Regions from separate parts of the Alteromonas sp. 009811495 genome, predicted to be linked through region 2. Evidence: predicted binding sites of a transcription regulator. Region 2 holds the regulator's gene; each other region holds the start of a gene.
What was found. Region 2 encodes sigma-54, which starts transcription at its own class of promoters, with help from an activator protein. Its sites were predicted from a motif close to GTTGGCACGNNNNTNGNNT; they were not measured.
Positions count from the first base shown of each region.

Region 1: a site for sigma-54 is predicted at 6,102-6,120, ahead of glnK (P-II family nitrogen regulator). Genes of this name have one in related genera too.
Region 3: a site for sigma-54 is predicted at 5,766-5,784, ahead of OZ660_RS12025 (BON domain-containing protein). Genes of this name have one in related genera too.
Region 4: a site for sigma-54 is predicted at 5,376-5,394, ahead of OZ660_RS13510 (PEP-CTERM sorting domain-containing protein). Genes of this name have one in related genera too.

Region 1 covers NZ_CP113972.1:381,578-389,969, reverse strand. Annotated here, with positions in the region: gene OZ660_RS01720 (aspartate carbamoyltransferase) at 1-20, shown strand, start outside; gene hemL (glutamate-1-semialdehyde 2,1-aminomutase) at 25-1,305, shown strand; gene OZ660_RS01710 (Dyp-type peroxidase) at 1,376-2,302, opposite strand; gene ggt (gamma-glutamyltransferase) at 2,453-4,144, opposite strand; gene OZ660_RS01700 (ammonium transporter) at 4,419-5,666, opposite strand; gene glnK (P-II family nitrogen regulator) at 5,699-6,037, opposite strand; gene OZ660_RS01690 (hypothetical protein) at 6,317-7,108, shown strand; gene OZ660_RS01685 (substrate-binding periplasmic protein) at 7,113-8,392, opposite strand, start outside.
Region 2 covers NZ_CP113972.1:814,013-822,404, forward strand. Annotated here, with positions in the region: gene OZ660_RS03660 (response regulator transcription factor) at 1-313, shown strand, start outside; gene mgtE (magnesium transporter) at 333-1,691, opposite strand; gene OZ660_RS03670 (HPr family phosphocarrier protein) at 1,892-2,164, opposite strand; gene rapZ (RNase adapter RapZ) at 2,164-3,009, opposite strand; gene ptsN (PTS IIA-like nitrogen regulatory protein PtsN) at 3,068-3,511, opposite strand; gene hpf (ribosome hibernation promoting factor) at 3,525-3,812, opposite strand; gene OZ660_RS03690 (RNA polymerase factor sigma-54) at 3,842-5,338, opposite strand; gene lptB (LPS export ABC transporter ATP-binding protein) at 5,412-6,137, opposite strand; gene lptA (lipopolysaccharide transport periplasmic protein LptA) at 6,140-6,694, opposite strand; gene lptC (LPS export ABC transporter periplasmic protein LptC) at 6,663-7,241, opposite strand; gene kdsC (3-deoxy-manno-octulosonate-8-phosphatase KdsC) at 7,238-7,786, opposite strand; gene OZ660_RS03715 (KpsF/GutQ family sugar-phosphate isomerase) at 7,787-8,392, opposite strand, start outside.
Region 3 covers NZ_CP113972.1:2,623,357-2,631,748, forward strand. Annotated here, with positions in the region: gene pgl (6-phosphogluconolactonase) at 1-24, opposite strand, end outside; gene zwf (glucose-6-phosphate dehydrogenase) at 26-1,519, opposite strand; gene OZ660_RS12010 (MurR/RpiR family transcriptional regulator) at 1,804-2,655, shown strand; gene pyk (pyruvate kinase) at 2,971-4,407, shown strand; gene OZ660_RS12020 (hypothetical protein) at 4,485-4,862, opposite strand; gene OZ660_RS12025 (BON domain-containing protein) at 5,132-5,731, opposite strand; gene OZ660_RS12030 (endonuclease/exonuclease/phosphatase family protein) at 6,039-7,022, shown strand; gene OZ660_RS12035 (hypothetical protein) at 7,033-7,581, opposite strand; gene OZ660_RS12040 (glycosyltransferase family 2 protein) at 8,030-8,392, shown strand, end outside.
Region 4 covers NZ_CP113972.1:2,949,235-2,957,626, forward strand. Annotated here, with positions in the region: gene msrP (protein-methionine-sulfoxide reductase catalytic subunit MsrP) at 1-501, opposite strand, end outside; gene OZ660_RS13490 (c-type cytochrome) at 501-1,199, opposite strand; gene OZ660_RS13495 (plastocyanin/azurin family copper-binding protein) at 1,203-1,526, opposite strand; gene OZ660_RS13500 (cytochrome-c peroxidase) at 1,538-2,560, opposite strand; gene OZ660_RS13505 (methyl-accepting chemotaxis protein) at 2,557-4,191, opposite strand; gene OZ660_RS13510 (PEP-CTERM sorting domain-containing protein) at 4,654-5,319, opposite strand; gene guaA (glutamine-hydrolyzing GMP synthase) at 5,802-7,379, opposite strand; gene guaB (IMP dehydrogenase) at 7,549-8,392, opposite strand, start outside.

The DNA of each region.
Region 1 (8,392 bases), 430 kb from region 2:
ACAGCAATAAGAGTAAGTAATTACATGCAAAAATCTGAAGCCCTTTTTGCCCGTGCGCAAAAAACTATCCCTGGCGGCGTTAATTCACCAGTGCGTGCGTTCAAGGCCGTAGGCGGCACGCCACGCTTTATCACCAAAGCTGACGGGGCATACATGTGGGATGCCGATGGCAAACAGTACATTGACTATATTCAGTCTTGGGGCCCAATGATTTTAGGTCACAATAATGCCAAAATTCGTGAGGCTGTTATTGCCGCTTCTCATAATGGATTGTCATTTGGCGCACCTACTGAAGCTGAAATTATTATGGCTGAAATGGTAAGCGAACTGGTTCCTTCAATGGAAATGGTTCGCATGGTGAACTCAGGTACCGAGGCGACCATGTCGGCTATTCGCTTGGCCCGTGGTTACACCAGCCGCAACAAAATTGTGAAATTTGAAGGTTGCTACCACGGTCACGCCGACTCATTGCTTGTAAAGGCTGGCTCTGGCGCCCTTACCCTTGGCGTACCTAGTTCTCCGGGCGTACCTGCCAATGTGGCAGAGCATACGTTGACGGTTGAATACAACAACATCGATAGCGTAAAAGAGATTTTCGCTGCTCATGGTGATGATATCGCATGTATTATTGTTGAACCTGTAGCGGGCAACATGAACTGCATTCCTCCTGTTGAAGGTTTCTTGGAAGGATTGCGTGCGGTTTGTGATGAATACGGCAGCGTACTTATTTTTGACGAAGTGATGACTGGCTTTCGCGTATCACGCGGCGGTGCACAGGAGCGTTACAACGTAAAACCTGACCTTACGTGTTTAGGCAAAGTCATCGGCGGCGGCATGCCAGTAGGCTGCTTTGGTGGCCGCAAAGATATTATCACCCATATCGCGCCAACAGGCCCAATTTATCAAGCAGGCACCTTATCAGGTAATCCAGTAGCAATGGCTGCTGGTTTGGCTGCCATGCAGCAAATTCAACAACCAGATTTGTATGACTCTATTTTTGAGAACACGCAGGCACTGGTTGATGGTTTCCAGGCCATTGCTGATAAGCACAATATTAGTTTAACCACGAATATTGCCGGCAGTATGTTTGGTATTTTCTTTACCGATGTGGAGAAGGTGACTAACTACAAGCAGGCCATCAACTGTAATACTGAACAGTTTAATAAGTTTTATCACGGCATGCTAAATGAAGGCGTTTATCTAGCCCCTGCATCTTATGAAGCAGGCTTTGTCTCTAAAGCCCACGATGCGTCTATTATCGAAAAGACACTAGCGGCGGCAGACAAGGTATTTGCTACCCTTTAACACTGAATTAATAAAGCAAAAGCCCCGATATCGGGGCTTTTTTGTATCTTTTTCTCGACTAATTAAATCACTAATCGTGAGATAACTTGGCTTGCTGTCGTATAAAGGCGATAGACGGCGCAAAAAATGCAGCCCCTGTCTCGGCGCTAGTAAAGTCTAACCAACGGTCATAATCACCTTCGCCATTACCGTAAATTTGGCTATGCAACATATCTTTAAATGGTCTGGCACTTGCACTGCAACTTACAAAAAACAATCCTTGTGACGCCATATCACCATACGGCATGCCTTGTTTTATCAGTCGTGGCTCATCGCCATCAGGCGTCGCGCTACTTGCTCGCACGTTATGTGATGAAGCAGATTGTTCGCTACTCACCAAATTATGTTCTTGAGTAGTACCCATCACTTGTTCTTGCTGGCGACTTGATAAGCTTCCCCAACGCCGCAAATCGTGACGATAGCGCTGTACGTGTACGTAGCTGCCACCCGCAAAGTCGGGATCATCCTCGCCGATCACCGCAATTTGTCTTCGCTTCATTCCCCGCGGATTGTCTGAAGCATAAAGAAAACCATTTAGATCTCTTCCATCGAGGTAGCGAAAGCCGCGAATTTGCTCAACCAGCTCAACGTGAATACGCAGTAAGTCCATTACCTCAATACCAACGGCATGGCAAATGTCTAATCTATCAGCGCGAATTTGAATAAAGATATCGCAGGGCATAGTGGGCGCACTTCTATCTTCGCACTGCATATCGGGAAACGGCGTTAGCTCGACGGGGATAAGTCCAGGATACACTTCAGTCCAATAACTAGTACCAATGGCCACCACGCCTGTCACCATGGCTTCATAATGCTCGTTTTCAAAGTGTTCAAAAATATCTAACACACGAGACAATTTGGCTCTTACTGCTTCACTGTCATCATCAATAACATTCAGCATTAAATACTGTGCGTGTAGGTTAGGTTCCGCGCAAATGCCTTTTTGTGGTTGTGTCATTGCCGCTCTTATTTTTATTAAAGTGTGTATACCCAGCTTATAGAGGGCATTACTGCTCACTCACGCCCTATTTTAAGACAAACACCAGCCACTAAACGGTACAACCCTTTACCGCGTGTGCGTGTAATGCCTTTTATTTAACTAGTGTGCTTAATAGCCCGCTGCTTGTCCATCTTTTCGACTCTCAGACGCCCCAAAATAAACACCTTTTTGCTTGTCCCACGCAATGGCTTGGTAGCCGCCAAATGCGCCTACTACGCGTTGTAATTTATGCCCGCGTTCCATTAACTCTCGCTGGACGGTTTCACTGAACCCCGATTCTAGGCTTACATATCCGCCATCCATCATTAGCGCTCCCGTCGGGCTGCTTGAGCCGCTGTGTAAAATACGCGGGGCATCGCCAGCTTCTTGTAAATTCATGCCAAAGTCGAGAATATTCACAATGATTTGTGCATGCATTTGCGGCTGTGTACCACCGCCCATCACACCAAAACTCATCACAGGTTCGCCGTTACGGGTAACGAAAGCAGGAATAATGGTATGGAACGGCCTCTTACCGGGGCGATACTCGTTAAAATGCCCCTCTTCCAGCGTGAACATTTCACCGCGATTTTGAAGAATAAAACCCAGCCCCGGCGGCGTCATTCCAGACCCCATACCGCGATAGTTACTTTGAATAAGTGACACCATATTACCGTCTTTGTCGGCAACGGTTAGGTAGATGGTATCCCCTTCATAAATACCTGCATCGACACGCATGGCTGCTTTTTCATTATCGATAAGTTTTTGCCTTTCTTTGGCATAGTCTTTTGAAATAAGCCAATCTACGGGAATGTCATTAAATGCCGGGTCTGCGTAAAACTTTGCTCTGTCTTCAAACGCTAACTTTTTCGCTTCTACAAAGGTGTGGATATAGTCAGCAGAGTTAAATCCCATGCCTTCAATATCGTAGCGCTCGAGTACATTCAAAATTTGAAGTGCAGCGATACCCTGACCGTTTGGCGGTAGCTCCCAAACGTCGTATCCTCTGTAATTAGCCGATACAGGTTCTACCCAGTCAGAAGTATGCGATGCTAAATCTTGGTATGACAAAAAGCCGCCCTGAGCTTTCATGTACGCATCAATAGTGCGAGCGATATCGCCTTTATAAAACGCATCTCTTCCGCCCGTTGCAATTTTTTCATAGGTTACCGCAAGGCCAGGGTTTTTAAATATGTCGCCCTTTTTCGGTAGCTTTCCATCTATTAAGAAGGTCTCAGCAAAGCCATCATAATGGCCTATTCGCGCGTGATTCATTTCCCAGTAATAGGCAATAAGCTCAGACACAGGAAAGCCTTCCCGCGCATACTTGATAGCAGGGGTCAGTAACGTGGACATTGGCAATTTGCCGAATTTCTCATGTAGCTCAAACCATCCATCAACGGCGCCTGGAACAGATACGGGTAAGGGCCCAAATTTAGGAATGGTGTTGTGGCCGCGCTCTGCAAATACCTCTTTGGTTAACTGCCTAGGAGAGCGCCCAGAAGCGTTTAAACCCACTAATTTTTGCGCTTTGGCATCCCAAACAATGGCAAATAAGTCTCCACCTACTCCGCAGCCTGTTGGCTCAACTAGGCCTAGCATGGCGTTTGCGGCTATGGCAGCGTCAACGGCACTACCACCTTGTTTTAAAATATCTAATGCCACCTGCGTGGCTAAAGGTTGACTGGTAGCGGCCATGCCATTTTGTGCAATAACTTCAGAACGACTGGCAAAGGGTTCGCCTGTTATTCGATCGTATGCATGGTTAGATACACTGACAAATACGAGTAATGCCGCGACTAAGCGCACCTTTAAAGCCATAGTTTTCCCTTAACAGCAACAGCACCTTTTTCTTATACGTAAACACTAGGTGAGCGTTTATAGCAAAAGGCACCCTTATTATTGTTTTTCTACACCTAACTCGATGAATGAAAAGCGCTACTTTTTCTTCATCATACCCACCCTAGTGTAGCGTTATTGTCACAATACGGCTAATACCAATACTAAAACGAAAAAAGCCCCGCAGATGCGGGGCTTAAGTGAAGTAATGTAGGCATTATTATTGTTGTTGTCGTGTTGCCTAATCGTGACTTACTTACGAACGGCTGCTTGTAAAGTCTGGGTATGCTTCCAAACCACACTCGCTCATATCTACACCGTCGAATTCTTCTTCTTCGCTTACACGGATACCCATAACCGCTTTCAGCACTAGCCATACCACTAGACTTACTACGAATACCCAAACAAAGATTGTTGCTGCACCGATAAGCTGTCCTGTAATGCTTGAGCCGTCATTAGTGAATGGAACAAGGATAAGACCTAATAGACCTACTACACCGTGAACAGAGATTGCACCTACTGGATCATCAATCTTAAGCTTATCAAGACCAACAATGCTTAGTACTACAAGGATACCACCAAGACCACCGAATAGTGTTGCCTCTAGTGGCGTCGGTGTAGAAGGCTCTGCAGTAATTGCTACAAGACCCGCCAACGCACCGTTAAGCACCATAGTAAGGTCTGCTTTTCCGAATAAGATACGCGCTACAATTAACGCTGCAATTGAACCACCCGCAGCAGCTGCGTTAGTGTTCATAAATACAATGGCTACTGAGTTTGCACTTTCAACAGTCGCTGTAGCAAGTACAGAACCACCGTTAAAACCAAACCAACCCATCCAAAGAATAAATGTACCTAGAGTAGCTAGCGGAAGGTTAGCACCCGGGATAGCATTCACTTTGCCATCTGCAGTGTATTTACCTTTACGTGCACCAAGTACAAGCACACCTGCTAATGCTGCCGCAGCACCTGCCATGTGAACAATACCTGAACCTGCAAAGTCAGAGAAACCTAGGTCGCCAAGTGTATACATACCAAATACGGCTTCGCCGCCCCATGTCCAAGCGCCTTCCATTGGGTAGATGAAACCTGTCATGACTACCGCAAACGCTAGGAATGCCCAAAGCTTCATACGCTCAGCAACTGCGCCCGATACAATAGACATTGCCGTTGCAACAAATACTACTTGGAAGAAAAAGTCAGCAGAAGGTGCATAGGTTGCTGGTTCTTCAGCTACACCTGTTGCGCCATCAGCCATAATACCGCTTAGGAAAGGACCCCAGTCGCCGCCACCGTACATAATGCCGTAGCCACAAACCATATACATGGTACAAGCGATAGCAAATAGTGCGACGTTTTTAGTTAGAATTTCAGTGGTGTTTTTCGCTCGAACCAGACCCGCTTCAAGCATCGCAAAGCCCGCAGCCATCCACATGACTAGCGCACCGCAAATTAGAAAGTAAAAGGTATCTAGCGCATACCCGAGTTCAAAAGTGATTTCCATTATTGTGTTCTCCGCAAATTCTTCGTTGTGGCTTACAGCGCGTCGCTATCCGACTCACCAGTTCGAATACGAACGGCGTGTTCAAGGTCGTAAACAAATACCTTGCCGTCACCAATTTTGCCTGTTTTGGCTGCGCCAACGATGGCTTCGACCAGGCGCTCTACTTGGTCGTCCTGAACTGCAATTTCCAGTTTGACTTTAGGTAGAAAATCCACCTGATATTCCGCTCCGCGGTAAAGTTCTGTGTGTCCCTTTTGACGTCCAAAGCCTTTCACTTCAGTCACGGTTAAACCGTCGATACCGATTTCTGAAATGGCTTCACGAACATCATCTAGCTTGAACGGCTTGATGATAGCTGTGACTAGTTTCATGAGATGCTCCCAGTTTATTTTGGTTATTTGTGCTATTCGCGTGTTTCTTGTTGTTGCTAAGCTAAACCAAGAGCCATGCCATAAATAATTATTCATATAAATCATATAGATAATCATATTTAAACGTTCTATCAGAAAAAACATTGCACCATATCTGTGCACACAAGCGTATTTGCCCAACGATGATGCGCAAAGTAAGAGAAGTGGGATAAGCGTACTAATAAGTAAGACGAGTGTAGGAGGGAACTATTTGTTTGCCGCTGATGTCAGTTATGTACTATGACGACGATCACTGATACTTTTTTTGCGCCAGAGCGCGATATGGAAGTCCGCAACACGGCTAAAAAAGCAACGTGGAAGTCGCTTTTTGTGTCATCGTGTGTGCATGTTTTAGGGTTTGCTTTAGTCATCGTGCTGTCGCAATACTCACTTGAAAAAAGGCGCGAGCAGGTAAGTAAAGAGGTAAACGCTCAGCCGATAAATGCGGTGCTGTATATCCCAAGAAAAACAGCAACGCCTTTAGACACTAAGGTACAAGAAAAAGAAGCGTCATCGATGCCAAAGCCGTTAAAAGTTGATGAGACAGACGTGCCAGTTCAGGTAGTAAAAGAGCCCACTCAATCAAACTTTATTGAAGAAAAACAAGAACCTGAAACAAAACCCAAGACAAATGCAGAACCACAAACTATTGCACCTACAACACCGTTGCCTGAGACATCATCGTCAAATGCTAATCAACGCGCAGGACAGTTCAACTTTTCAGCCAAAGAGGCAGCTTCACAATATTTTGATGCCTACAATAATGATCAACTTGCTCAAGAAGCTGTCGATGCAGCCCGAGAATATCAGCACAATAAAACGCACCCTACGATTGTTGATCCCAGAAAGGATAATGACGAGCAGGCTATGCCGCCGCGTCCTGTTAAACGGGTAGATTGTACCAGCAGCGCGGCTAAAACATTGGCTGTACTCAGCGGTATAACTGGCGGCACGCTTCAATGCACCAATTTGGGTGATCCTAATAGGTTTATTGACGCTCGGATTAAAAAACGTCCCAATGAGGGGCGTTAATCATTTACTCCAATTGCCCCAGAACAATGACGCCGTCTTGTTCAAACATATTGAGTGACGTTTTCTTTGAATATGCTTCAAGCCACTTTGAATAAAGGGCTCTGTATTCGTCTGATTGTTTAAAGTTATCTGCGGCAAACTTAAGTTTGTTAACCAACGCTTGATTGGTACCTTTTTTGGACATCGCCAAATACGTTGTTGCTTTTTGATAAGTAAATAACTTTTTGAAACCTTCACAGGCACCATTGAGCCCATCGCAAATAATGTTTGCACCACCGTCAGATAAAAACAGATAGTCCGCGCCACCATTGGTGAGCTGCATTACCACCTTATCCCAGGAATTCTCTGTCACATCTATGTGACCGGCCGCTTTTACAAGCTCTTGACGAAAGTCTCCCTTTAACACAGCAATGCGACTGCCTTTAGGCAAGTCTTCTAGAGAAGTCGCATCTCCTTGATAATCTGCCCGTACAAACATGGAATAGGCATTTTCTGTGATAGGGGTAATCCAATAAAACGCATCTTCGCGCTCAGGTGTTCTCGCTAAAGAGAAAACGAGAACATCGGGCTTCATCGAACTTTCTACGAAAATTCTCTGCCAAGGCGCCGTTAAGATCTCAGTCGGCAAGTTGGCTTGTTGCAATATATTCTGCACCAATTCAATAGCGTAACCTTTTAATTTACCGCGCTGCCCTCTCTCGCTAAACAAAGGTTCTAAGTTCGTTATAACCCAGAGGTGGGAAACATTACTTTCATCTTTTTCAATTCTACCTAACGCGATCACACCTTCAATTTCATTAGCGTCGGCGGATATTGTTGTCAGTTTTGGCAGCCAACGTTGAACGAGCTCATCGAAAGCTGGCGTTTGAGCAAAAACGCGCGCCGTTTTGGTCAGTCTATCTGCCATTGCCTTATTCGCTTTTGTCTTTGGCATTGCAATATAGCTGTATTGAATATCATGGGTGTGCTGCCTTGATAGTGTTGTGCAGTCAAGGCCATTCTGTTTACAAATGACATCCATGCCAAATTCAGAGAAAAACACGGCATCAACATGCCCTGTCAGTACTGCATCAATGGCTTGTGTCCAAGTGTCGTATTCGACCATCTCAAATTGTGCATATTCGCGCCCCAACTGGGCTCGATAATCACCACGCATGACAGAAACAAGAAGGGTTTTATTTTGACTGGCCAACGCAGTTAAGTTGACAGGTTTTGCGCCGTAAATACCGATAACATTTGCCGTAAGAGGGGCCAGCCAGTAGAACTTATTTTCTCGCTCGGCGG
Region 2 (8,392 bases):
AGTTGATTTACGCTATCACAGCGTTACGTTAAACGGACAAGCCCTATCGTTAACTGCCAGAGAGTTTACCCTTATTAACTACCTCTGCCGTCACCCAAATCAGGTTTTTTCGCGCAATCAGTTGTTGAGTGACGTATGGGGCTACAACCATGAAGGGTATGAGCATACCGTTAACACCCACATCAATCGATTGCGTAATAAGTTAGATAATGTAGCCAGTATAGATAACGGCGCACAGCTCGTTGAAACCGTGTGGGGTGTAGGATATAAGTTAAATTTAACCGGCTACGTCGACAAAGCACTCAGTGCGTAATGTGTATTTCGCTGAAAGGTTAGATAAGGAAAAGGGTAGCGGTACCCAAGAAGGCAAAAATACCTACAACATCAGTGATGGTAGTCAGGATAACGCTACCTGCTAATGCAGGATCTATTTTTAAGCGTTTCATAATCATAGGTAAGGTTGCGCCTGCTAACGCTGCTGCAATCATATTGACTAGCATTGCAAAGGCGATAATTACCCCAAGCATATAGTCTTGTTTCCACAGCGCGATTACCGAGGCAATCAGTACTGCCCAAATAGCCCCATTTAAAAAGCCAATGGACATCTCTTTACTAATTAACCAGCGGGAGTTACTCGCGTTGACGTGACCAAGTGCCATACCGCGTATGACCAGTGTAAGTGTTTGGTTACCTGCAACACCTCCCATGCTTGGCACAATAGTATTTAGAATCGCCAGCACGGCCAATTGACTTAAGGTTGCCTCGAATAAATCGCTTACCATTGCCGCCATAAGGGCAGTGACTAAGTTAACCGCTAACCAAACAGAACGACGTTTAGTACTTTGCATGACGGGTGCAAAAGTATCTTCGTCATCGTCAAGGCCCGCCATACTCATCATCGAGTGCTCTGCGTCTTCACGGATAATATCGACTACGTCGTCAATAGTAATACGACCAACGAGACGATTATTTTCATCTACCACAGGTGCTGATAACCAGTTATATCGCTCAAAGAGACTTGCCACTTCATCATCAGGCATATTAACGGGTATTGCTTCTGACTCTGTATCCATTACGTCAGACACTTTGTCATCTGTATCGGCGGTAAGTAAGCGAGTAACGGGGACAATACCAACAAGGTTATCGGTGCGATTTACTACATAAAAGGTATCGGTATTCTCAGGCAGCTCGCCTTTTAAGCGTATATAGCGTAGAACAACATCAATGGTAACATCTGGACGCAACGTAATTGTGTCCGTGTTCATAATGAAACCAGCGGTCTCTTCACCGTATGATAGTGCTTGCTCGGCACGCACCCTATCTTGGGCGTCCATGGAGTCGAGAATATCTTGTAAAACGGTTTCTGGAAGGCTACTGAGCGTTTCGGCTAAGTCATCCGTGTCCATCTCTTCCAATGCATCAACAACATTAGCTGGAAGCATTTTAGCGATGATGCCATTACGCACGTCATCAGAAAGTTCTTCTAATATATCACCGTGGAAATCGCCATCAATTAGCTCCCACAACTCATCACGAGTACGGCTGGGGCTGGATTCAAGAATATGAGCAACATCAGACGGGGGAAGTTCTAGCAGAAGCTTACGCACAGACACGAATTGACCGTTGTTCAATGCACCATTTAATGCACGAAGCTGAGTCTGTACGTATTTGGAAACAAGCGCTTCTGCCATAAGTAGCGAGTCCTACTAAGCTAAACTGAGATTAGATGAAACGAGCTCATCCCAATTTGTCTACAGGGCAATTTGGGATTTATGCAGTAGAATATCGCAATTGTGATGAAGCTGTCATGACAATTGCGAGCATAATGACGTTATTATGACTAAGTGTTGTTTATTTCGCCAATTCAAGTGCTTGTATTGGGCGGGAGCACTTACTCGGCCTCGTTGAATTTACCTTCAATAAGTTGCTCAATGGCTGCCATGGCTTCTTCGGCATCACTGCCTTGCACGACAACGTTGACCTGTTCACCTTGATGACTTTCAAGCATCATTAGTCCCAGCACACTATTTGCGTCAGCTTCCTTGTCACCCTTTTTAAGCACAATTTTGGCGTCAAATTGGTTGGCTAGTTGTACAAGTTGCGTGGCAGCACGAGCATGAAGCCCTAATTTATTAACGATTGTGAGTGTTTTCTCAATAATCATTACTGGTTCAACTCTCTGTGACGGATTTGAACGTCTGGATGAATTTCCAAAAATGTTTTTGATAGCGCTTGGGCGATGTATACCGAGCGGTGCTGTCCGCCAGTACAACCAATTGCCACGGTGACATAACTGCGATTATTGCGCTCTAAATGTGGAAGCCACGTTGTGATCAGGTTCTGTATTTGCCAAATAAATTTTGTTACTACAGGTTGAGACCCTAAAAATACTTCAACAGGCGCGTCTAGCCCAGTCAAGTGCTTTAAATCTGGTTCCCAATGAGGGTTGGGCAAAAACCGTGCATCAAATACATAGTCTGCATCTTTGGGAATGCCGTGCTTAAAGCCGAATGACTCAAAAACAAGCACTAATCGCGAGCTTTTCTTACCAAGAATACGTTCGCGTATTAGCTCAGCGAGTTGATGAATAGTGAGTTTGTCGGTATCCAAATAGAGATCGGCTCGCTCGACAATAGGGGCCAGCAGCGCTGACTCTGCGCGAATGGCTTCAGAGAGAGACTTGTTGAGCTTGGCCAGCGGGTGCAATCTGCGTGTTTCGCTAAAACGCTTAACGAGCACATCATCACTAGCATCAATATACACAATGGTCATCGACCAAGACGAAGGCAGGTAATCAAGTATTTCTACTAAATCGTCTGGATTTTTAGGCAGGTTACGTACGTCTATGCTAACGGCGACTTGGTCGTATTCATCAACCACTGTGTGCGTTAGCGTAGGGAGCAAGTTAACCGGAATATTGTCAACGCAGTAATACCCTAAGTCTTCAAGAGCGCGCAGTGCAATTGATTTTCCTGAGCCCGAACGACCACTGATAATAATCAGCTTCACTTATATTCTCCCTTTACACTGATAAGCGCTTAATGCAGTAATGTTGTATAGCAGCGAGTTACGCTAACGCATTTATAATGTCATCGCTTGTGGTAGCACGCCTTATTGCCTTAATAGTGTCTTTATTACTCAGTTTGCCAGCGACTGTGGCTAGTGTTTGTAGATGGCCTTCGGTTTGTTCTTCAGGTACTAATAGTGCAAAGAAAATATCGACAGGTTTTTCATCTAGCGCATCAAAATCAATAGCTGGTGTGCTGGTAACAACAATGGCAATAACTCTATCAAGGCCAGCTAAGCGACCATGGGGAAGGGCAATGCCGTTTCCGATACCTGTGCTACCCATTCGTTCTCTCGCCAACAAACTATTCAGTACCGTCGACTGGTCGATATGCGCGTTGTTCTTCGCAGCAATATCAGCAATGATCTCTAAAATACGCTTTTTACTATTACATTGAACCGCACATTCAGTGCGGTCCAGACTTACGATGGCTTGTATATCCATACTTAATTAACTACTAGTGCTTTTTAAGTTTTTCCTTATGCTTGATTACCTGCCGGTCGAGTTTATCAACCATGCTGTCAATCGCCGCATACATGTCGGTATTTTCTGAGGATGCGAATACTTCAGCGCCACTTAAGTGAACTGTCGCTTCTGCTTTTTGGTTTAATTTTTCAACGTTCAGGATGACATGCACATTAGAAATGTGATCAAAGTGACGTTCAAGTTTGCTGAACTTCGTATCGACATAATTACGCAAAGAGTCGGTGATTTCGACATGATGACCAGTAAGGTTGATTTGCATATTTCGTCTTCCTTATATTATTAAGCCCGTTAAATAAGGCTCTTGCGTTGGTTCGACGGCGGGATCGATAACGATTCCCGGTACTTTGCTATTGTCCGCCGGGCAACTTTAATGCCTTGCTCGGCCAACAATGAAGCAATCTTGCTATCACTTAGTGGTTTACTGGGTTTTTCAGCTGCCACTAGTTTTTTGATCAATGCACGAATGGCGGTTGATGAACATTCACCACCTGACTCCGTTGCAACATGGCTAGAGAAGAAATACTTCAACTCGAAGATGCCACGAGGGGTATGCATGTATTTTTGTGTTGTCACACGTGAAATAGTCGATTCGTGCATATCTACCATTTCTGCGACATCATTTAATACCATTGGTTTCATCATTTCTGGGCCATGCTCAAAAAAGCCCATTTGTTGCTGCACAATACAATTTGCTACCTTCATCAGTGTGTCGTTACGCGACTCTAGGCTTTTGATAAACCACTTGGCTTCTTGCATGTGTGAGCGGATAAATTGTGAATCGCTACTGTTCTTTGCACGGCGACTCATTGCGGCATATTGTTGATTGACGCTAAGTTTTGGCAGGCTATCAGGGTTCAGCTCAACCACCCAACGGCCATTCTTTTTGGTAACCGATACATCTGGAATAACGTACTCAGGTTCTTTAGTAACTAAAGCACTACCTGGGCGAGGATTCAAGGTTTGCAGCAAACGCATAGCCTCGCGAAGCTGATCTTCTTTCAATCGGCTCTTGCGCATTAAGGTGCGGTAATCTTTGCTGCTCAGCAAATCAGAATAGTCTTCTATTAACTGCTTTGCCTCGGCAAGCCATGGTGTATCATCTGCGAATTGGCGAAGCTGTACCATCAAGCACTCTTGCGGGGTGCGCGAACCAGAACCAATGGGATCGAACATTTGAATGCGCTTTAATACACATTCTACTTCGTCCATTTCAATGAGTTCCTCTTCATCTTCGCCAGAGACTTCTTGCGCGTTAACCGCCTCTAAAATCTCTTCAAGAGTAACGGTTAGATACCCTGACTCATCAATGGAATCAATGATAGCCATTGCAATGGCGCGGTCAGTGTCAGAAAAAGGGGTGAGGCGCATCTGCCACAATAGATGTTCTTGTATGTCCTCAGTCGTTTCACCTTGGAAAATTTGTTCGTCGTCACTGGCAGGTCCTGGTGCCGGCGCTGACGATGCTGAATAATACTCATCCCATGTGCTATCGATTGGCAATTCGTCCGGAAGATCATTTTTTTCTAGTGCGTCGCCAGCTTCCAAAGTATCACTTGATGCAGTGGCAGAAGCTTCTACCCCACTGTCATCATTATCGATGTTATTTTTTTCAAGCTGAGGCTCGTCGTGGCCTTCTTCAACTTCTAATAGCGGGTTTGAATCCAACGCTTCTTGAATTTCTTGTTGAAGATCGAGCGTAGAAAGCTGCAACAGTTTAATGGCCTGCTGCAACTGAGGTGTCATGGTGAGTTGTTGGCTAAATTTTAGCTGTAAAGATGGTTTCATCTACGTCTTATTTAAATGCTCTAAATTGAATATACCTGAGCGAGATTGAAAAATGACAATCCGGTTACACTAACTATAGCCTGAATTGTTCGCCTAGGTATACATCCCTTACTTTTTGATTACTTAAAACCTGTTCCGCAGTTCCTTGCGCAATAAGCTCGCCATGACTCACAATGTACGCTTTTTCACAAACATCCAATGTTTCTCGTACGTTGTGGTCAGTGATAAGGATACCGATACCCCTATCTCGAAGATGTTGAATAATCTTCTTTATATCATTTACTGATATTGGATCAACACCAGCAAAGGGTTCATCCAATAAAATAAATTGTGGTTTAGCAGCAAGGGCGCGCGCAATTTCCACTCGGCGGCGTTCTCCCCCTGACAAACTCATCCCCGTACTATTACGTATATGGTTAATATTAAATTCATCAAGTAGCGCATCGGCTTCTTCTTCCTGCTGTTGTGAATTTAAATCTTTACGGGTTTGTAAAATTGCCATGATATTTTCATGCACAGTGAGCTTTCTAAATATAGATGCTTCCTGCGGGAGATAGCCAATTCCGCGGCGTGCACGCTCATGCATGGGCTGATGTGTTAACTCGTTGTCGTCAATTTCAATGGCGCCCTTATCAAGGGGAACAAGCCCAACAATCATATAAAATGTTGTGGTCTTACCAGCACCATTTGGGCCTAACAGCCCTACAATTTGACCTGTCGATACACTGAGGCTGACATCTCGGACAACCTGGCGTGATTTATACGCCTTAGCAAGGTTTCTTGCGCTCAAAGTAGCCATTGCTATTGGTTGCCCTCGTTATCTTGTTCGTTGTCCTTAGCATTCGTCTTGCGAATCGCTTCAGGAGTGAAAACAGTTGTCACTCTCCCTTCACCGTTGTCGTCATCGCCACCGGTTGCAAGCAGTTGCTCGGTAATCATATCAAAGGTAATACTGTCACCTTTTACCATACTGGTGTCTTGTTTTAGTTCAGCCTTCCCTGTAAGCGATATCACCCGATTAATCACTTCGTAGCGAATTTCATTCGCCTTAGCGGATACTGGCGTTCCATCTTCAAACTCTTGCGTATAGCTCGCAGGGTTACCGCGTGCGACAAACACTTCTCTACCTTCGCCCGCTGTCGCGATAACTTCAACTTCGTCGGCATTAATCACAAGCGAGCCTTGAGTAATTAGAACATCATCTTTAAACAACGATGTTTTATTTTTTCCATCAACAAATTGTGACTTAGCATCGACTTTAATTGGCTTAGAAAAGTCATCTTCATTAGCGAAAACGGAACCACTAGCCAACGCTAAAATTAAGCTAGTTGCTAGGGGAATAAGTGGTTTGTACATGATCGATAAGCTCATATTCTTGGGTGCGTAAATTCGCATTAAACCCATTGCTTTGAATGACATATTGCGACCCCAGTATCTCTACTGGTTGATCAGATGTCATCTGCTTGTTGTCTAAATTAATCTGAATGTATTGTGTCGTAATGGTTTTGACAAAGTCATCTGTAGTTTGGTTCTCTATTTGTACATTATTTTCAAGCTGAATCAGCTCGTTGTTGTACAATGTTCCTTCCACAGCGGTAACGACCCACGGTGACGTAGCGTTATCAGTATAAAGTGTGTAGCGTGGCGCACGGAACAATACAAAGCCAAGTTGATCGTAGTGTTCCATCGATTCAGCAAACACCTTATGGTTGAGCTGTCCGTCTTGATTATAAAGAGTTGTAGTAAGATTTTTTGCCTTATACGCGGGTTTCAATGCATCAAGTTCGCCGCTATTTCTTACTTCTGGCGGCTCTTCCATCCACGTGGGTAAATACATTAGCAGCGCCAATATAAATAGCGCAGAAATGCTCAGCCCCAGTCGATTGAAGCCAAATTGGCTCATACACTCGCTCCAAAAATACCTTGTTCAACCCCTTTGGCTTGCAGGATTGTGTCAGAAATTTCGCGCACAGCCCCAAATCCACCAGGGAGCGTAGTTTTCCAGTTAGCTTGTTTAGCGACAAAAGGGTGGGCATCTGAAACTGCAATTTTTACACTTGCATGGGCAAACATACCTGTGTCAGGCATGTCGTCGCCTACAGTGGCAACATTATCAGGGCGCAATGACAATTCAGTCATTAGGGCTTGTAGTGCGGCAGACTTATTTTCTTCGCCTTGAATGATATGGGCTACGTTGAGTGCCTTCATGCGGTTTTCCACAATGGTAGAGCGACGCCCAGTAATTACTGCAACGTCAACGCCATGACTCACTAAGGCCTTAACGCCGTAGCCATCTCGGGTGTGAAATGCTTTGAGCTCTTCACCATCATTGCCCAGATAAATGCGCCCATCAGAAAAAACACCATCTACATCACATACCAGCAGTTTAATATCTGCAAGACGCTTAAAGAGCGTGTCATCTAAATCGGTATATAACGTTGTCGCCATTTACAGCACCCCCGCTTTTAATAGCATATGCATGTTGAAGGCGCCGATAGGTTTGCGATCGCTGTCAACCACCATCAATGCACTAATTTTATGGCTTTCCATTAGGTTCAATGCTTCAACCGCTAGCTCTTCTTGAGTGGTTGTTTTTCCGCCTTGTGTCATAACGTCAATAACTTGGGCACTATGTAAATCAACTCGCGCATCTAAAATACGACGCAAGTCTCCGTCTGTAAACACGCCAAGCAAAATTCCGGCACTATCAATAATGCCTGTCATTCCTAATCCTTTTTTAGAAATTTCAAGGAGTGCTTCGGCAACGGTTGCATCTGACTTTGTTAGCGGAATATCGCTACCCGAGAGCATTATGTCGCCTACTTTAAGCAGTAGCTTTCGGCCCAAGCTTCCACCTGGGTGTGACAACGCAAAGTCGTCAGATGTGAATCCTTTCTTGTCTAACAATGCTACTGCGAGTGCATCCCCCATAACTAATGTTGCTGTTGTGCTAGAGGTTGGCGCTAAGCCTAGTGAGCATGCCTCTTGCTCGACACTAATATCGAGTACGATATCAGCGTATTGGCCTAGCGAGCTTTGTGCACTGTTTGTCAT
Region 3 (8,392 bases), 1.8 Mb from region 2:
AAATGAAAGTGTTGTTAACGCCATCTTATTTCTTCTTCGCTGTTTTGCTTTCATACCAGCTACGGTTTTCACGCGCTAGTAAACCAATTGAATCTACAGGTCCCCATGTACCAGCTTGATACGGCTCTGGTGGCTCACTTGATTGCTTCCACGCTTCAAGAATAGAGTCTACCCACGTCCACGCCTGTTCAATTTCATCGCGGCGAACGAATAGCGCTTGGTTACCCAACATGACTTCTAGTAATAGCTTTTCATAGGCATCAGGGATTCGCTCGTCTGCAAATGCCTCAGAGAAACTCAAGTTAAGCTTAGATTTTTGCAAATCCATAGAACCTGAACTTGTAAGACCCGGTACTTTGTTCATTACCGTGATTTCAACGCCCTCATCAGGCTGTAAGCGGATTACTAGCTTATTAGGTGGAAGGTTCTTGAAGCTGTCGCCAAACAAGTTGTGAGGTTGACGCTTAAAGTAAATAACAACCTCACTGACCTTTGTTGGCATGCGCTTACCTGTACGAAGGTAGAATGGCACACCAGCCCAACGCCAGTTGTCAATCTCAGCCTTGATAGCCACAAACGTTTCCGTTCTGCTTTGTGTATTAGCGCCCTCTTCTTCAAGGTAACCAGGCACTTCTTCACCTTTAACAAATCCCGATGTGTACTGACCGCGCACGGTACTATCGTTGATGTTGAATGAGTTAATAGGACGCAGCGCTTTAAGTACTTTCAGTTTTTCATCGCGAATGCTGTCAGCGTCAAGTGTTGTCGGCGGCTCCATTGCAACCAAGCTAAGGATTTGTAACAAGTGGTTTTGCACCATATCGCGCATTTGACCTGCGTCATCAAAATAACCCCAGCGCCCTTCAATACCAACCGATTCAGCAACTGAAATTTGAACGTGATCGATACAATTATGATCCCAGTTCGTCGCAAAAATTGAGTTCGCAAAACGCAGTGAAACCAGGTTAAGTACGGTTTCTTTGCCAAGGTAGTGGTCAATTCGATAAATTTGTTTTTCGTCGAAGTATTCAGCAACTTGCTCATTAATCACTTTCGACGATGCCAAATCGTGTCCGATTGGCTTTTCAAGCACTACACGCACGCTTGAGTCGATAATCTTGCAGCTGTGCAAACCACGACAAATATCACCGTAAATCGCCGGTGGTGTAGCAAGGTAACACACCATGGTGCGCGTAGGGTCAACATGGTCATCAAGAACGCAATAGCTCTCTACGTCTTTCATATCAACACAAGCATAATGTAAACGCGCTTTCATGCGTGCCCATGTTTCTTCACATAAGTTCTTTTCACCAAATTTAATAAGGTTTGTGTGAACTTCTTCAACGTACTCGTCTAAAGACATTTCCTGACGCGCAACACCCACAATAGTGGTGTCTGGATGCATCAGGTTTGCTTTTTCAAGCTGATATAATGAAGGCAATAACTTGCGTCGTGAAAGATCACCCAATGTACCGAAAAGTACAAAATCACAGGGTTCGTAGGAATTATCCAATACCATATTCGTCGACCTTTTAAATGTATGTGTCCGCGGCGTATTGTACAGTTATTTACAACACTAACGACTATTTTTACCGTATAGTTAACACCAAATGTAGTAAAATTACAACTTGAACCAACTACAGGATCTGAATCTTTGTTGTTTCCCTCAGTTTACCCTGATTTAACCTCGCCAAAACAATAAAAAATGTCAAAAAATTACATTTTTCTTGTCACAGTCGTCACATTGGGTACTATTACAGATGTACCTTACAACAACTTGCGTTATTTAATTGCTATATCTGTATGAACATTTTAGAAAAAATTACACAAAATAAAGCGGCGTTTAGCAAATCTGAGAAAAAGGTGGCAGAGGTTATTCTTGCGAACCCTCAAACAGCCATTCATTCGAGTATAGCAACACTTGCTAAAATGTCGGATGTAAGTGAGCCAACGGTTAACCGCTTCTGCAGAAGACTAGACACCAAAGGCTTCCCCGATTTCAAATTACATTTAGCGCAAAGCCTTGCCAATGGTACGCCATACGTTAATCGCCATGTTGACGAGAACGATAGCCCAGACGAATACACCAATAAAATTTTTGAATCTACTATGGCGTCACTTGAGGTTGCGCGACAGTCTGTCGATGTCAATGTCGTCAATCGCGTGGTAGATTTGCTTACACAAGCACAGAAGATCTCATTTTTCGGACTCGGCGCATCAGCGTCGGTCGCTCACGATGCACTAAATAAATTCTTCCGTTTTAACGTACCCGTTGTTTATTTTGAAGACATCTTGATGCAACGCATGAGTTGTATGAATTGCTCAGATGGTGACGTTGTAGTGCTTATAAGCCACACCGGTCGCACAAAGAGCTTGGTAGAGATTGCACAAATAGCGCGAATGAATGACGCTACTGTCGTTGGAATAACATCGGCAGATAGCCCGTTGGCACAAGAGTGCAGTTACGTTTTATCGCTTGAAGTACCTGAAGATACCGACATGTACATGCCAATGGCATCGCGTATTGCACAGCTTACGCTTATAGACGTGTTAGCTACTGGCTTTACACTGCGCCGCGGAAACAAATTCAGAGAAAACCTGAAGCGCGTTAAAGATACCCTTCGCGGTTCTCGGTATGAGAAACGCAACGACTAACAGCTGCAACAGGGCAAGCGAGTAAATTTCATCATTCGCTTGCCTTCACTTGATAGTTTGACCCCGGTACCAGAAAACCGCGTTTGTTATTAAGCAACCACACCTTACTTAGTCTATTATTTGTTCACAATGTAAGTTAAAGCCGCTTAACTGGTCGAGCCAGTTATGACTTTTTCTTTCTTTCATTCACATTTTTGTCAAATTCAACTACTATTCTGTAATAAAATTACGTAAAGCGATTACAGGTGACTATTTTAATAATATTCACCTAACACTCTTTGTCATTTCTAACTACAGAAACAGCGACGGAATCTCATGACTAGAAGAACGAAAATTCTTGCCACCTTAGGTCCAGCAACCGACTCATTAGAAAAAATTCAAGCACTGATTGCCGCAGGCGCAAATACAGTACGAATGAATTTTTCTCACGGTCAAGCAGAAGACCATATTGAACGCGCTAAACGCGTTCGTCAGGCGGCCAAAAACTTAGGCAAATACGTTGCAATTTTAGGCGATCTTCAAGGCCCTAAAATTCGCGTTGCACGTTTTGCACAAGGTTCTGTTCATCTAGAGATTGGCGCTAAATTCGTTTTGGATGCAGAGCTTGGACGTGACGAAGGTAACGACCAGCAAGTGGGTATCGACTACAAAGCTCTGCCAGACGACGTTTCTGCGGGTGATATCTTATTGCTAGACGACGGCCGTATTCAGCTTAAAGTGACTGGTGTAGAAGGTCGTAAAGTCATCACCGAAGTAACTGTAGGTGGTAAGCTATCAAACAATAAAGGCATCAACCGCCAAGGTGGTGGCCTTTCTGCCGATGCGTTGACTGAAAAAGACAAAGAAGATATCAAAACAGCCGCTAAGATTGGCGTAGATTACCTTGCCGTATCGTTTCCACGCAGCGGCGCAGATCTAAATTATGCTCGCGAACTGGCTGAAGCAGCAGGTTGCTACGCAAAAATTTGTGCCAAAGTAGAACGCGCTGAAACCGTTGCAACTGACGAAGCTATGACAGATATCATTAGTGCATCGGATGCCGTAATGGTTGCTCGTGGTGATTTAGGGGTTGAAATTGGCGATGCCGAGCTTGTAGGTGTACAGAAGAAGCTTATCGCGCGCTCTCGTCAGCTTAACAAAGTGGTCATTACCGCAACGCAAATGATGGAGTCGATGATTGATAGCCCAATGCCAACGCGCGCAGAGGTTATGGATGTAGCTAACGCAGTGCTTGACGGTACCGATGCGGTGATGTTGTCTGCTGAAACAGCCGCGGGTAACTACCCTATTGAAACGGTTGCGGCTATGGCGCGCGTTTGTGAAGGTGCAGAAACACATCCAAGTGTTAAAATTTCAAAGCACCGCATGGACGAACAATTCTCGTCTACCAGTGAGTCAATTGCACTTTCAGCAGTTTACGCGGCAAACCACCTGCCAAGTGTTAAGGCAATTGTTGGTTTGACGGAAAGCGGAAGCACGCCAACGCTGATGTCACGCATCACGACATCGTTGCCAATAATTGCAATGTCACGTCACGAAACAACACTAAATACGATGGCGCTTTGCCGCGGCGTCAAGCCGGTTTACTTTGACTCATCACAAAGTGAGCCAGGTCGCTTGAAGTATGACGTTATTGCTTCACTTAAAGAGAAAGGCTTAGTGAAAAGCGGTGACAGCATTATTTTGACCTACGGTGACGAGATGGAAAAAGTAGGTGCAACCAATACGCTTAAAATTGTCGATGTAGAGTAAGACTAATAATTTAAAGAATGGCATAGAGCGCTAAAAGAATAAAAGCGAAGCCTGACGTCAGGCTTCGCTTTTTTTATTTAGATTGAAGATACAGAATACGATTCTGCATCGTTTTGAACACTAACCGCATATTGGGTTAAATGATGCGACAAAATGTTTTCAGCGCGTTCAATCAAATCTTTGCGCTCATGGTCCCACCCACGCAAGTCAGCTTGTTTTGCTTGTGCAATGTAATGGTCCATACGCATCTTGCGTAGCAAATGAGACTTTCTACTTAAATCGAATTTAACTTGCGAATACGTGCCTTCTATTTTCACAATATCTGGATGAAGCTCACGCTCTTGATCATCCGCTGTCGCTTGACTCACAAAAGTACTACCGTTACTCGCCATTCCAACGATAACTACAAAAAAAGATACAACCAATCCCGAAACAACCCAGCGTAAAATATTCATGCCACTCTCCTTGAAGCGTCTAGTTAATGATAGATTGCAGTTATCGAGCCAACAATAAAATCCATATAAAACAATGATATATGCAATTTTAGCTATTTATTGATAATGAAGGTTGGGAATTTTGTACACAGCGCTTTGAATATTTCACGCTACGACAAAACAAAGATGTGTTTGTCGAGCAGAGTTTGGGAAATGAGGTTGAAAACAAGTTGTCGATTAAAACAAAAAAGGGGCTCGAGGCCCCTTTTTCTATCAGTGATTAAACGCAATTAGTTCATTGCTGTTTCAGTCACCACACGTAAGTTATCTTCGACATCTTTTACATCAGATGCATTTTTTGCAATCTCAATCGCAAGGTCACGCTCAGCATCAGAATCGACATCGCCCGTTAGGGTTACATTGCCGTTTTCTACATCGACATCAATGTCAAAACCAGAGATATCCGTATCCATGAGAAGGCGAGTTTTAATTACGGTAGCGATTTTCGCGTCAGTTAACTCACTCGTACCTTCGTCGTACGTCTCTTCCATGTCTTCTGACATATCAGAATCCATGTCAGCTTTTGCAACAACCGTTAGTTTGTTGTCTACCGACTTTACGCCATCGATGTTAGACACTAGCTCTTCAGCCAGCTTCTTCTCAACAGAGTTATCCACCTTACCAGTAAGAACAACATTGCCGTTTGAAACATCGGTGTTAATATCGAATGAATCTAGGTTGCCATTGAACAACAGCGTAGCTTCAGCTTTGCCATCAATCCATGCGTCTTTGGCGCCCTTTTCCCACTTGTTGTCAGAGTTCATATCACCTGCATAAGCTGCAGTAGTCAACGATGTAGCAACAATCATAGAAAGTAGTGTGCGTTTCATAACATTTCTCCTTTGTCGAAACTCAAATGGGGTAATGCCAAAATAATGCCAACGGCATAACGTACTGATTTAAGTATAAAATATTAAAAACTTCACACTACAAGCAATGTTTAAGATGAAAAGTTTGCTTGCTTTGCAGCAATTTTTACTCGCCAAAGAATAATAATTCTTATTTAGCACATCTACATTGAATCTAAACTATTCTCTTCTCGCCGGCGTAATCATTAACAATTCTTAACCGCGTAACCGTAATAAAACTGCTCGCTAGGCTTAATGGCGAGTTCTATGGCTCAGGGAGGCTATCTAAATGGAAATATTGTTGTCGGTTTTTTCTGTAATCTTCATAGCGATATCTTTTATTCCATTACTTCCCTCGTCGCATTGGACAATTAGAGTATGGGAATTTCCTAGATTACAAATAGCGACTTTGCTTGCAGTGTTACTTGTGGCCTATACAGTGAAAGCAATCTCTTACACTTTATCAGCATTTGATGTTGTATTAGTGCTAGGGCTTGCCGTCAGTTTGCTTTATCAATGCATGTGGATTATCCCTTACACGCCACTTTACAAGCGCGAGGTACGTCGTGTAGCGGCTGAGCCTAAAGAAACATTGAGCATCCTATCAAGCAATGTTTATATGCCGAACGACGGTTATCAAAAGCTACTATCCCATGTGCATACCACCCAACCTGATTTTTTAGTTACCCTTGAGTCCAATAAAAAATGGCAAGATCACCTCAGTGAGCTTGAAAAAGATTACCCCCATCAGAAATTTTGCCCATTAGAGAACTTATACGGCATGCATGTTTACAGCAAGTATGCTTTTGAAAATGTGACCTTACGCTTTTTGATTGAGGATGACGTACCGTCGATTAGAGCAACGATTAATGTTGATGGGCAAAAAGTAACCTTATACTTTTTACACCCTAAACCACCAAGTCCAACCGAAAACGAATATGCAAAACCGAGAGATGTTGAACTACATGTGGTTGGAAAGGAAATTTCGAAGCAAAGCGGCCCTGTTATTGTTGCAGGAGATCTAAATGATGTTGCCTGGTCACCCACCACGCGCCATTTTAAAAAGATAAGTGGCCTGCTTGACCCGCGAGAGGGACGAGGATTTTTTAACACCTTCCATGCACACTATCCACTTGTGAAGTGGCCGCTTGACCACGTATTTCACTCGAAGCACTTTTCATTAGTACGTATTGAGAGACTAAGTGATATTGGCTCTGACCATTACCCTCTTTTCACTCAATTAGCACTTGTTGCACCACCCAACCGGGATTAATACGCCCTAGTTAATGAGATGAACGATGCTGAACGCACCACATAACGCTCTCACATGCCTCTTCGCGCTTTTTGAAATGGGCTAACCCCACCAATTTGTCGCTGTACGGCCAAACTGCTTGCTTGAGTAGCGCTATGTCTTGCTCTGAAAGCTTCTCATAGTCCAATTGAATCTCAACAGCTTTTTTATTGGGTTTGATAAGTGTTGGCTTTGCATCGACGACTAATGAAGAGTCGACGCATATGTACTCTCGAGCAACTGGATCTCTTACAACGCCAATGAAGTTCTGGTCGCAGATAATAGCTGGCCAACCTTCCGAGATACGGCTTTGGCCAAACATTACCAATGTAAACGCGACCAACACAAAAAGCGTTAATCCGATGAACTGAGCGCTCAAGTCTGGCGCTACTGCCACAATGATACCCACTACTGCAGCGAAAAATATCCAGCCGCCAAATACCCGCCTCATTGCGTTTGGAGAGATACCGGAGATAACGTCGACTGTTTTTAACGACTGTTTGTCATATTGACGAACGACTACTGAAGATTGTACTGACACAGCCTTTACACCACTTGAAAATTTAATAACCAACAACTTATACGGTTAAAGTAAAGCCATGGACTCACATTAACGAGCATAGTACATATTGCAGAGTGTGGCATGCAATTCATCCACATTTTAGACCAAAGTTCACATTGCGGAACACCGAAGAACACTCGATGTGAACCTTTACAATACAAAGAGTTATATTACTGAAGGTAAGAATATCAAATCTCTAACCTGGCGCATAGTAGAAACGTTTGGCTACGCGTGTAACTCTTTCTCACTGTCATAGCCTATCTACCCAATGAGCAACGACACACACTGTCACCCTCGTTCACCAAACAATAAAAAGCATTATTAAACAGATAGTTAATCAATTAGGACTATTTTTTGCTTAATAGCTATCAAAAGTCATGCGTCGTACAAATGAATGTTGAGACAGCGACATGCGAGGGAGGCCTTCATGCACATGCCAGTGAGTGTAGTGACTATTGTCAAAAATCGTACCGATAAGCTTTGCCGTCTTATTTCGCAATTAGAGGCAGGCACCGACAAGCCTTCGGAGTTGATTGTAGTTTGGATGGCACCACCGTCTGAACTTTCTTTGATGAAAAGTGATCACTTCGACATTGTCCATAAGTTCACAACGCAACAGACATTACCCATTGCAAGAGCAAGAAACAAAGGCATGTTAGCCGCAACATATGACACGATTTTGTATGTAAATGTTGAGGCTATTATCGCGCCAACGTTAGTGGGTGATGGTGTACGTAAATTGGCATCAAACAGTATTGTTTTTACGTCAGTAAAATGTGTACCTGAGGAT
Region 4 (8,392 bases), 2.1 Mb from region 2:
ATAGGGCCAGGAAAAATGCTCACGCCTTTGCATTGGCATTTCAGACGGTCTGTAAACGCTATAGAACTTAACGTATTTAGCGCTGCTTTTAGGGGTAACTAGCGTCAATAAGTCGCGCAGTTGGATACCTTGCCACGGAATAACTGCTGTCCACCCTTCAACACAACGCATAGGATAGACTCGAGAAACCGTTGGCGTAATGTGGTCAACATTTAAAACCGTAGGCTCTTCTACCTCGCCGTCTATAGTTATAGTCCAAGGTGAAATAGCGAGCGCTTTAGCAAGGTGATGAATGACTTTTTTGTTATCTGAAAACTCGTAGTAATTGCAGTAAGTAGAAGCGGTTTTCATAGGGGTTACCAGTTGGCTACCACTTGTTTGAGAAAACACGTAGTTAGGCATAGACGCCAATAAACCGGTACAAAAGGCCTGCTTAATAAAATGGCGTCTATTTAAAAATAATGCTTCTTGCGTAATGGGCAAAGATGTAAAGCGTTGCATCACTTCCTCAACGACATCACATAATTAACTACGTGCTCAATCTCTTCCTTATTGAGCTGATCGCCCCACGGGGGCATTTGACCAGACCGTTGCATGGCTTCCCCTCCTTTTGTAACAATACTCACAATGTACTTTTTTGGAAGCCTTGAAAGTGTGAGGTTATAAGGAGGTGGAGATTTAATGATTTTACTCATTCTCCCATTTCCCTCGCCAGTTGGCCCGTGGCACAAAACGCACCGCGTTTCATAGATATCTCTGCCAGCAAACGAGTCCATAGTATCTATCACACTAGAGCTTTTGTTCTTTAGCATGGCTAAGCCTTGCTGCGTGTCACGCTTGAGCAACATGAGGAAATCAACAACACTTTCCAATTCTGTCCACGTTAATTCAGCCCCCATCGGAGGCATAAAATCAGAGATATGTTCAAGCGATGCACCATGGGTTACCACATCATGTATCTCGCCACGGCTTTTTGCTCGAATACGTTTAAGTAGATTCGTATTCGGGTAGTTTTTAAGCTTCATTGGGAGAACGCCTTCTCCCATAGCTTGCATTCCGTGGCAAAGTACACAACGTTCTTGATAAACTTTGGCACCGATTTCGACAGTTGGCTCAGTTTCTTGTTGCTGAGCCCCTATCGCTAAGGTTGGCAAAAGTAAGAGCAAACTACTCAACACGGATAGTGAGAAAGTTTTCATTTTTTAGCCCTCAGGCTCTTCAACATGTATAACCATTCGCATTGAAGGGTGAATCGCACACTCAACCTCCACTTCTCCTGCTGTGTCGAATTGAATATCACGGTGCTCCCCCTGTGGAAATGAACCCAAATCAAAAAGGGCCGCATCCGACAGTGAAAAGACGTTGTGAAAAAACGAATCTTCATTTACAAAGCGCACGGTATCTCCCACTTTTATCGATACTTCACTTACGGTGAACGCTTTATCTTTTTGCCCCACTACTACGGGGTCATTTGCTAATACAGTGGTTGAGCTGAAAAAAACAAGAGCAGTGAAAAATCTATACATAAACGTAATCCTTAAAGAGGCAATATAGGTAAAACAAATGCTTTTGGTGGTGTCGTTAGCGACTCCATAAAAGCGACAATGTCTTCTTTTTCTTGCTGAGATAAGTTGAGCGTTTTCATATTTGGGGAACGATTTTCTTTTACCACGCCACCAATGGCGTAGTGCTCAACAACTTCCATCAATGTTTCGGCGCTACCGTCGTGAAAGTACGGAGCAGAAAGCGTTATGTCACGAATAGTGGGTGTTTTAAAGGCGCCTTTCATCAGTCGCAAAGGGCGCTGAGTATAGCGGCCCAAGTCAGGGTTCTCTTCACCAAAGGACGCGAGCCCCAAATTGTGAAAGCCGTTATCGGTAAAATTTGGTGCGCTATGGCAAACGGCGCAATTTCCTTTATCTGGGTCAACAAATAGCGCAAAACCTCTGATTTGCTGTGCAGTCAATGCGTTTTCATCGCCTCTTACCCAGTTGTCAAACGGGGAGTCTCGGCTGACAATGGTGCGTTCAAAAGACGCAAGTGCTTTGGCTATTTGCTCCACGCCTATGGGCTCGCCGGGAAATGCCTCTTCAAAGTGCTCTTTATATTCAGACTCACTTAGAAAATCGATGAGCTTTGGGATATCCATATTCATTTCTGCGGTATTACGCATAGGTCCGATAGACTGATCTTCCAATGTTTTTTCGCGTCCATCCCACATTTGAATGTCGTTATACCCAGTATTAACAACAACCGGTGATGCACGGCCCAACACCATACTCTTATGACCTCTCGCCGTTTTCTGACCATCTGACCAGCCAAACAAAGGCGAGTGACACGAAGCACAAGACATATTGCCGTCTCCGCTTAATCGAGGATCAAAAAACAGCATTTTTCCAAGCTCTACTTTAGCGGGTGTGAGGGGATTATCTTTGGGCGTTGGAACATCTTTAGGCAGGAGCCATTCTTGTAACGATGGATGCCCTGCTTTATACACATAATCGTTTGCAAGAGCGTGCAAGGACACAGCTAAAAGCACAACTAATACAAGTCGTTTCACTTGGGATCTCCTATCAATTTGAAATAAGAAACAAGCGACTGCAACCTGCTTGATGATTTGGTTAAGCTGTCGGATAACCCTTCCATGTCTGCAACAGAAAGCGTAGTTGAATCGATAACGCCTTTTAACTTTTCCATCGCGGCAATAATCGCACGTGTTTCCTCAAGCTGTTTATCCCCCAATAAGGATGTTTCTTCTATGCGCTCTTCACTGTTGCGTATAAGTGACTCCGCATTAAGGATATTGTCTAACGTCGACTCAAACTCATGCCCCTGACGTTCAACTTTGTTGCTGGTTTCACTCATCTGCGTAACCATCGTTGTCACGCTAGATGTTAGTTGTTGAGCAAGTGCGGCAATTTCGTCAACCGACTCATTAGAGCGCGACGCAAGGTTTCTCACTTCATCCGCAACGACCGCAAAACCTCTACCGCTCTCCCCTGCTCTTGCTGCCTCTATAGCTGCGTTAAGCGCAAGTAAGTTGGTTTGTTCTGATATGGCCGCAATGTTTTCAGAAATAGAAGTGATATTCTGAACGGCAAGCCCCATTTGCTCAGCACATTGATTTGATACGTTTATCGCATCAATCACCTCTGCGATGTTACGCTTGGTCACCTTCGCTTGCTCCAGTGCTCGCAAAGCCGTGGCGCTCGCTTCTGCGCTCTTCGTTTGGGCAATGTGCAATTGCTCTGCAGTTTGTTCACTTATGTCGATATTTGTTTTAGCGCTTATATCAATACGTTCATAAGTTGTGGTTAATGCGTTTACATTCTCAATTGACTGGTGTGTAGCGTCTTTTACAACTGATACGTTTCTAAATAGGCTTGCTGCTCTGTCTGATATCTGATGAACCGTTTTTTCAAGTTTGTCGATGGTGACAGAAATAGCGTCATTTACTTCGCCTATTTCACACTCACTGCGCTTTTCTACTCGACTTGTTAAATCGCCTTCACTGACCTTATTTAATACTTTTCGCACGTAATTAAGTCTATCTTTCAACGTTTTACCGAAGTAGAGTGCAATTCCCAGAGACACCAAGCCACCCACGCAGCAAAATATTATCAACGTATAAACCAAACGCGTGTTTTGTGAAGAATTTGCCTCTTTAAGTTGTGTAAGCTGTTCAGACTCTCGCTTTACAAGTTCTAAGCTTATTTTTTCAAGGCTTGATATCAGCGGCTTCATTTCATTAGCGATAATCATTGCCTCTGCATCTAGATTTCGCTTTGCCTTGCCAATAACTTGCATTTGTCTGGGCTTAATCTCATCAAACAAACTGCGCATTTCAACCAGTTTAGGATCATTTCCAAGAGCATTATTTAGATGTGTTAGCTCTTCCTCAACCGTAGACGTAGCCTTGATAGTTGCAATGGCGCTTTGCCTGATATCATCCTGAGAAGACGCGGCTATCAACGACTTTACTTCGGCATTGAGCGCTAGATTCGCTACCATGAATGTTAACGCCATATCTTGCCGACTTTTGAGGTCATCGATAGCGTCTTGAAGCGACTCACTTTGAGAAAAAAGTGTATTTGCTGCTAACCCGACAATAGACAAGCACACCAGAATTGGCACCGCGCCAACAAGGTAGAGCTTAAACTGCCAACTTGCCATGTTTAGGTTTGAAAACATCCTGTCAATTCTTCTTAAGTTTAATTTTCAATAATACTTAACGAAAGAATAGACGAGTTCGCACAACCTGCAAAAAATTTGAGATTGTAGAGCGTGTTGTGCGTTTCAGGACATTTAATACCTCTAAGTAAGTTACAGGTAATAGGAGGAGTCAGTCGTTTTCTAGTAGATAATTTTAAGCACTATTATTGGTGACGATCGTGGAGCTAGAAGAGGCGCCTAAGGTGCGGCAAGCACGTATTGTTATCGCTATTGCAAATCCGTTTTTGTGACGAAATTAGTTCCGGAACGGAACATTATTCCTGTGATAATTACGTGTTTTTTCGTGATGCGGGAATACTGACTCGGCGTCAAATGTATAGCTGTTGGTATGAATTGATGCTGAGAATGACATTATTGTTGTGATAGCTCTGAAGAAGAAGATGGTGCGTAAATGTTTTACGCACCTAAAATAGAATTTAGTTACTTTTTGATTCTGCGGCGAACCATCAGTCCAGCTAGACCTAGGCCAATCATAACAATCGAGCCTGGCTCTGGAGCCGGAGTAGGGCCTTGCTGTGGAGCGTCAATTAAAAGAACGTATCTTTGCCAAGTACTATCAGAGTTAAGGTTTGTAGTTAAACCAGATCTCCACCCTCCAAAAACATTATCATTACTACTCATATGCCAAGACAAACGCTCAGAACCATCATCACCGGCACAACCAGGATCGCCGAAAAGGGATGAATTACAAACATCTGCGCTATTTTGGAAAATTCCAGATGTTGGTGAAAAACCTACAGAGCCACTTCCTGAACTTCTGTACCAATACGCCCCATTGAACAATTGAGTCTCATTTAGAGCAGTGGATAGTACTAAAAAATCAGACACTTTTATCGCAGCGAATAGATCATATGTAGTAGCACCATCACTAGAAGATGATGCCAAAGCCATATATTTCGATGAATCAACTCCGGCTAATAGTGAACTCCAAGAAAAAGAGCCCGAGTAAGCGCCTTGGTATTGTATCGTCCAACCGTCATTGCTAACGTCCGTTTTGAGTAAATCATTAGCAATACCTGTGATAATAGCGGAATGAGTTACAAAACTCATCAGACTTAAAAGTACAAAACAGAATAATTTTTTCATTAGATTGACACCTATTTTATATTAACTATTCGATGCGATATGCATAACAGGGTTATAAGCATTAGACGTACCAATCTATAAGATCCTAATATTTCGAATAATATTTTTTATTCTGTTTTTGTATGTAAAATATACTGACAGAGTGAGTGTTTCAATCCACTACTGTTAATGAGGGGTAAAGTTTCAAGAGAGGTTATATTTTTCAATGTCTGCCCTAGCCGAGCAAACCAAGTTCGACATACCGTTGTTGACTGTCTAGATGTATCTGAACGCTCTCCACGACTGTGATTCAAAAAACCTTTTTTGCCCGAGTTGATCATTGCAGTAATATCAGACAACTTGTTCTTAGCTTTAGCTATAGCCGTACCAACATGTTTTGTGCTTAAAGGCTTTCGATAGTAAGCACCTTCGCAGGCCATATATATAAGGCTACTTTACAAAAATAAAGTAGCCTTATAAATCAATCCATTATTATTGATTAATTATTCCCATTCGATAGTCGCAGGCGGCTTACCAGAAATATCGTAAACCACGCGGCTAATGCCGTCGATTTCATTGATGATACGGTTCGACACCTTACCTAAGAAATCGTATGGCAAGTGTGCCCAATGTGCCGTCATAAAGTCGATGGTTTCAACAGCTCGCAGACTCACCACCCAATCGTATTTACGCGCATCACCCATTACGCCTACTGAGCGCACTGGTAGAAATACGGTAAATGCCTGACTTACTTTCTGATAAAGGTCGGCTGCATAAAGCTCTTCAATAAAGATAGCGTCAGCACGACGTAATAAATCGCAATATTCTTTCTTTATTTCGCCAAGTACACGAACACCAAGACCTGGCCCAGGGAACGGGTGACGGTAAAGCATGTCATACGGCAAACCTAGCTCGAGACCAATTTTGCGTACTTCGTCTTTAAATAGTTCGCGCAGCGGCTCAACAAGACCTAGTTCCATATCTTCTGGAAGGCCGCCCACGTTGTGGTGCGACTTAATGACATGCGCTTTGCCCGTTGCAGAGCCAGCAGACTCAATCACGTCAGGGTAAATCGTACCTTGTGCTAGCCATTTCGCGTTCTCACGCTTGCCTGCTTCTTCATCGAATACACGAACGAACTCATTACCAATGGCTTTGCGCTTAAGTTCAGGGTCTTCAATGCCTTTAAGACGCTCAAGGAATCTGTCCTCAGCATCAACGCGAATGATGTTAAGTCCGAAATGATCGCCGAACATTTCCATTACTTGGTCAGCTTCATTTAAACGCAATAAGCCGTTATCTACGAAAACACACGTCAGATTTTTGCCGATTGCACGGTGAAGAAGCATAGCCGTGACTGATGAATCAACTCCACCAGAAAGTCCAAGAATAACTTCTTCATCACCCACTTTTTCTTTAATACGCTCAATGGCATCGTCAATAATGGCACCAGCGGTCCAAAGCTTCTCGCACTTACAGATATCCATAATGAAATGGGTAAGTAAACGCATACCTTGGCGTGTATGTGTTACTTCAGGGTGGAATTGTACGCCGTAGAACTGCTTTTCTTCGTTATACATTGCCGCATGCGGACACGATGGCGTTTGCGCAACAGTTTCAAATCCAGCTGGAATAGACGCTACTTTATCGCCATGGCTCATCCATACATCAAGTAATGCCGAGCCATTGTCACTAATGGCGTCTTCAATTTTGTCCAACAGCGGGCTTGGCTTGATAACTTCAACTTGCGCATAACCAAACTCGCGCTTGTCAGAACCCTGTACCGCGCCGCCTAATTGCTCAGCCATAGTTTGCATGCCATAGCACACACCTAGTACGGGTACGCCCGCTTCGAAAACGTATTGCGGCGCACGCGGAGAACCTGCTTCAGTCACTGACTCTGGGCCACCTGACAAAATAATGCCTTGCGGATTAAATTCGCGGATCTGCTCTTCGGTCACATCCCAAGCCCAAAGCTCACAGTAAACACCAATTTCGCGAACACGACGTGCTATCAACTGCGTGTATTGCGAGCCAAAATCCAAAATAAGTATGCGTTGAGCGTGTATGTTTAAACTCATAAAAAGCCTTTTTCTCTTTCCAACCACTAAGCAACGTGTCGCGATATAGCGTGGGCAAAGTGTTTGTAAACAGCCTGTCCAAGGCATGGATGCCGAGGCCAAGCTCCCATGGATGGGTTTACAGCGTGGTTGTGTCAAACACTATGACCACGCTGAGTGGTAACTCGCCTTAACCTAAACGGTAGTTTGGCGCTTCTTTGGTAATGCTTACATCGTGCACGTGGCTCTCGCCCATACCGGCTGATGTTACACGAACAAACTGTGCTTTGGTGTTGAGCTCTTCAATAGTTGCACAACCCGTTAACCCCATTGCTGAACGCAAGCCACCCATTTGTTGGTGAATAATGTTCGCAATTGGGCCTTTGTATGCAACGCGACCTTCAATACCTTCAGGCACGAGCTTTTCTGCATTATTAGATTCTTGGAAATAACGGTCTGATGAACCGTGGCTTTGGTTCATTGCACCGAGTGAGCCCATACCGCGATAAGACTTATAATAACGACCTTGGTATAGCTCTACTTCACCAGGCGCTTCTTCTGTACCGGCTAACATGCTGCCCACCATTACACAGCTCGCGCCAGCGGCTAGGGCTTTAGCGATGTCACCTGAGAAACGAATACCACCGTCAGCAATGACAGGAATATTGGTGTCTTTAAGCGCTTCAACAGCATCTGACACTGCAGTAATTTGTGGTACACCGCATCCTGTAACAATACGCGTAGTACAAATTGAGCCAGGGCCAATACCCACTTTAACCGCATCAACACCAGCTTCTGCCAGTGCTTTCGCACCATCACCTGTTGCTACGTTACCTGCAATAATTTGCACATCTGGGAAGTCAGCGCGTACTTTCTTAACGCGATCGATAACACCTTGTGAGTGACCGTGTGATGTATCGATAAGCAACACATCAACACCAGCATCTACTAATAGCGCGATACGCTCGTCAGTACCTGGGCCAACACTCACTGCTGCACCCACGCGAAGACGACCTAGTGAGTCTTTACATGCG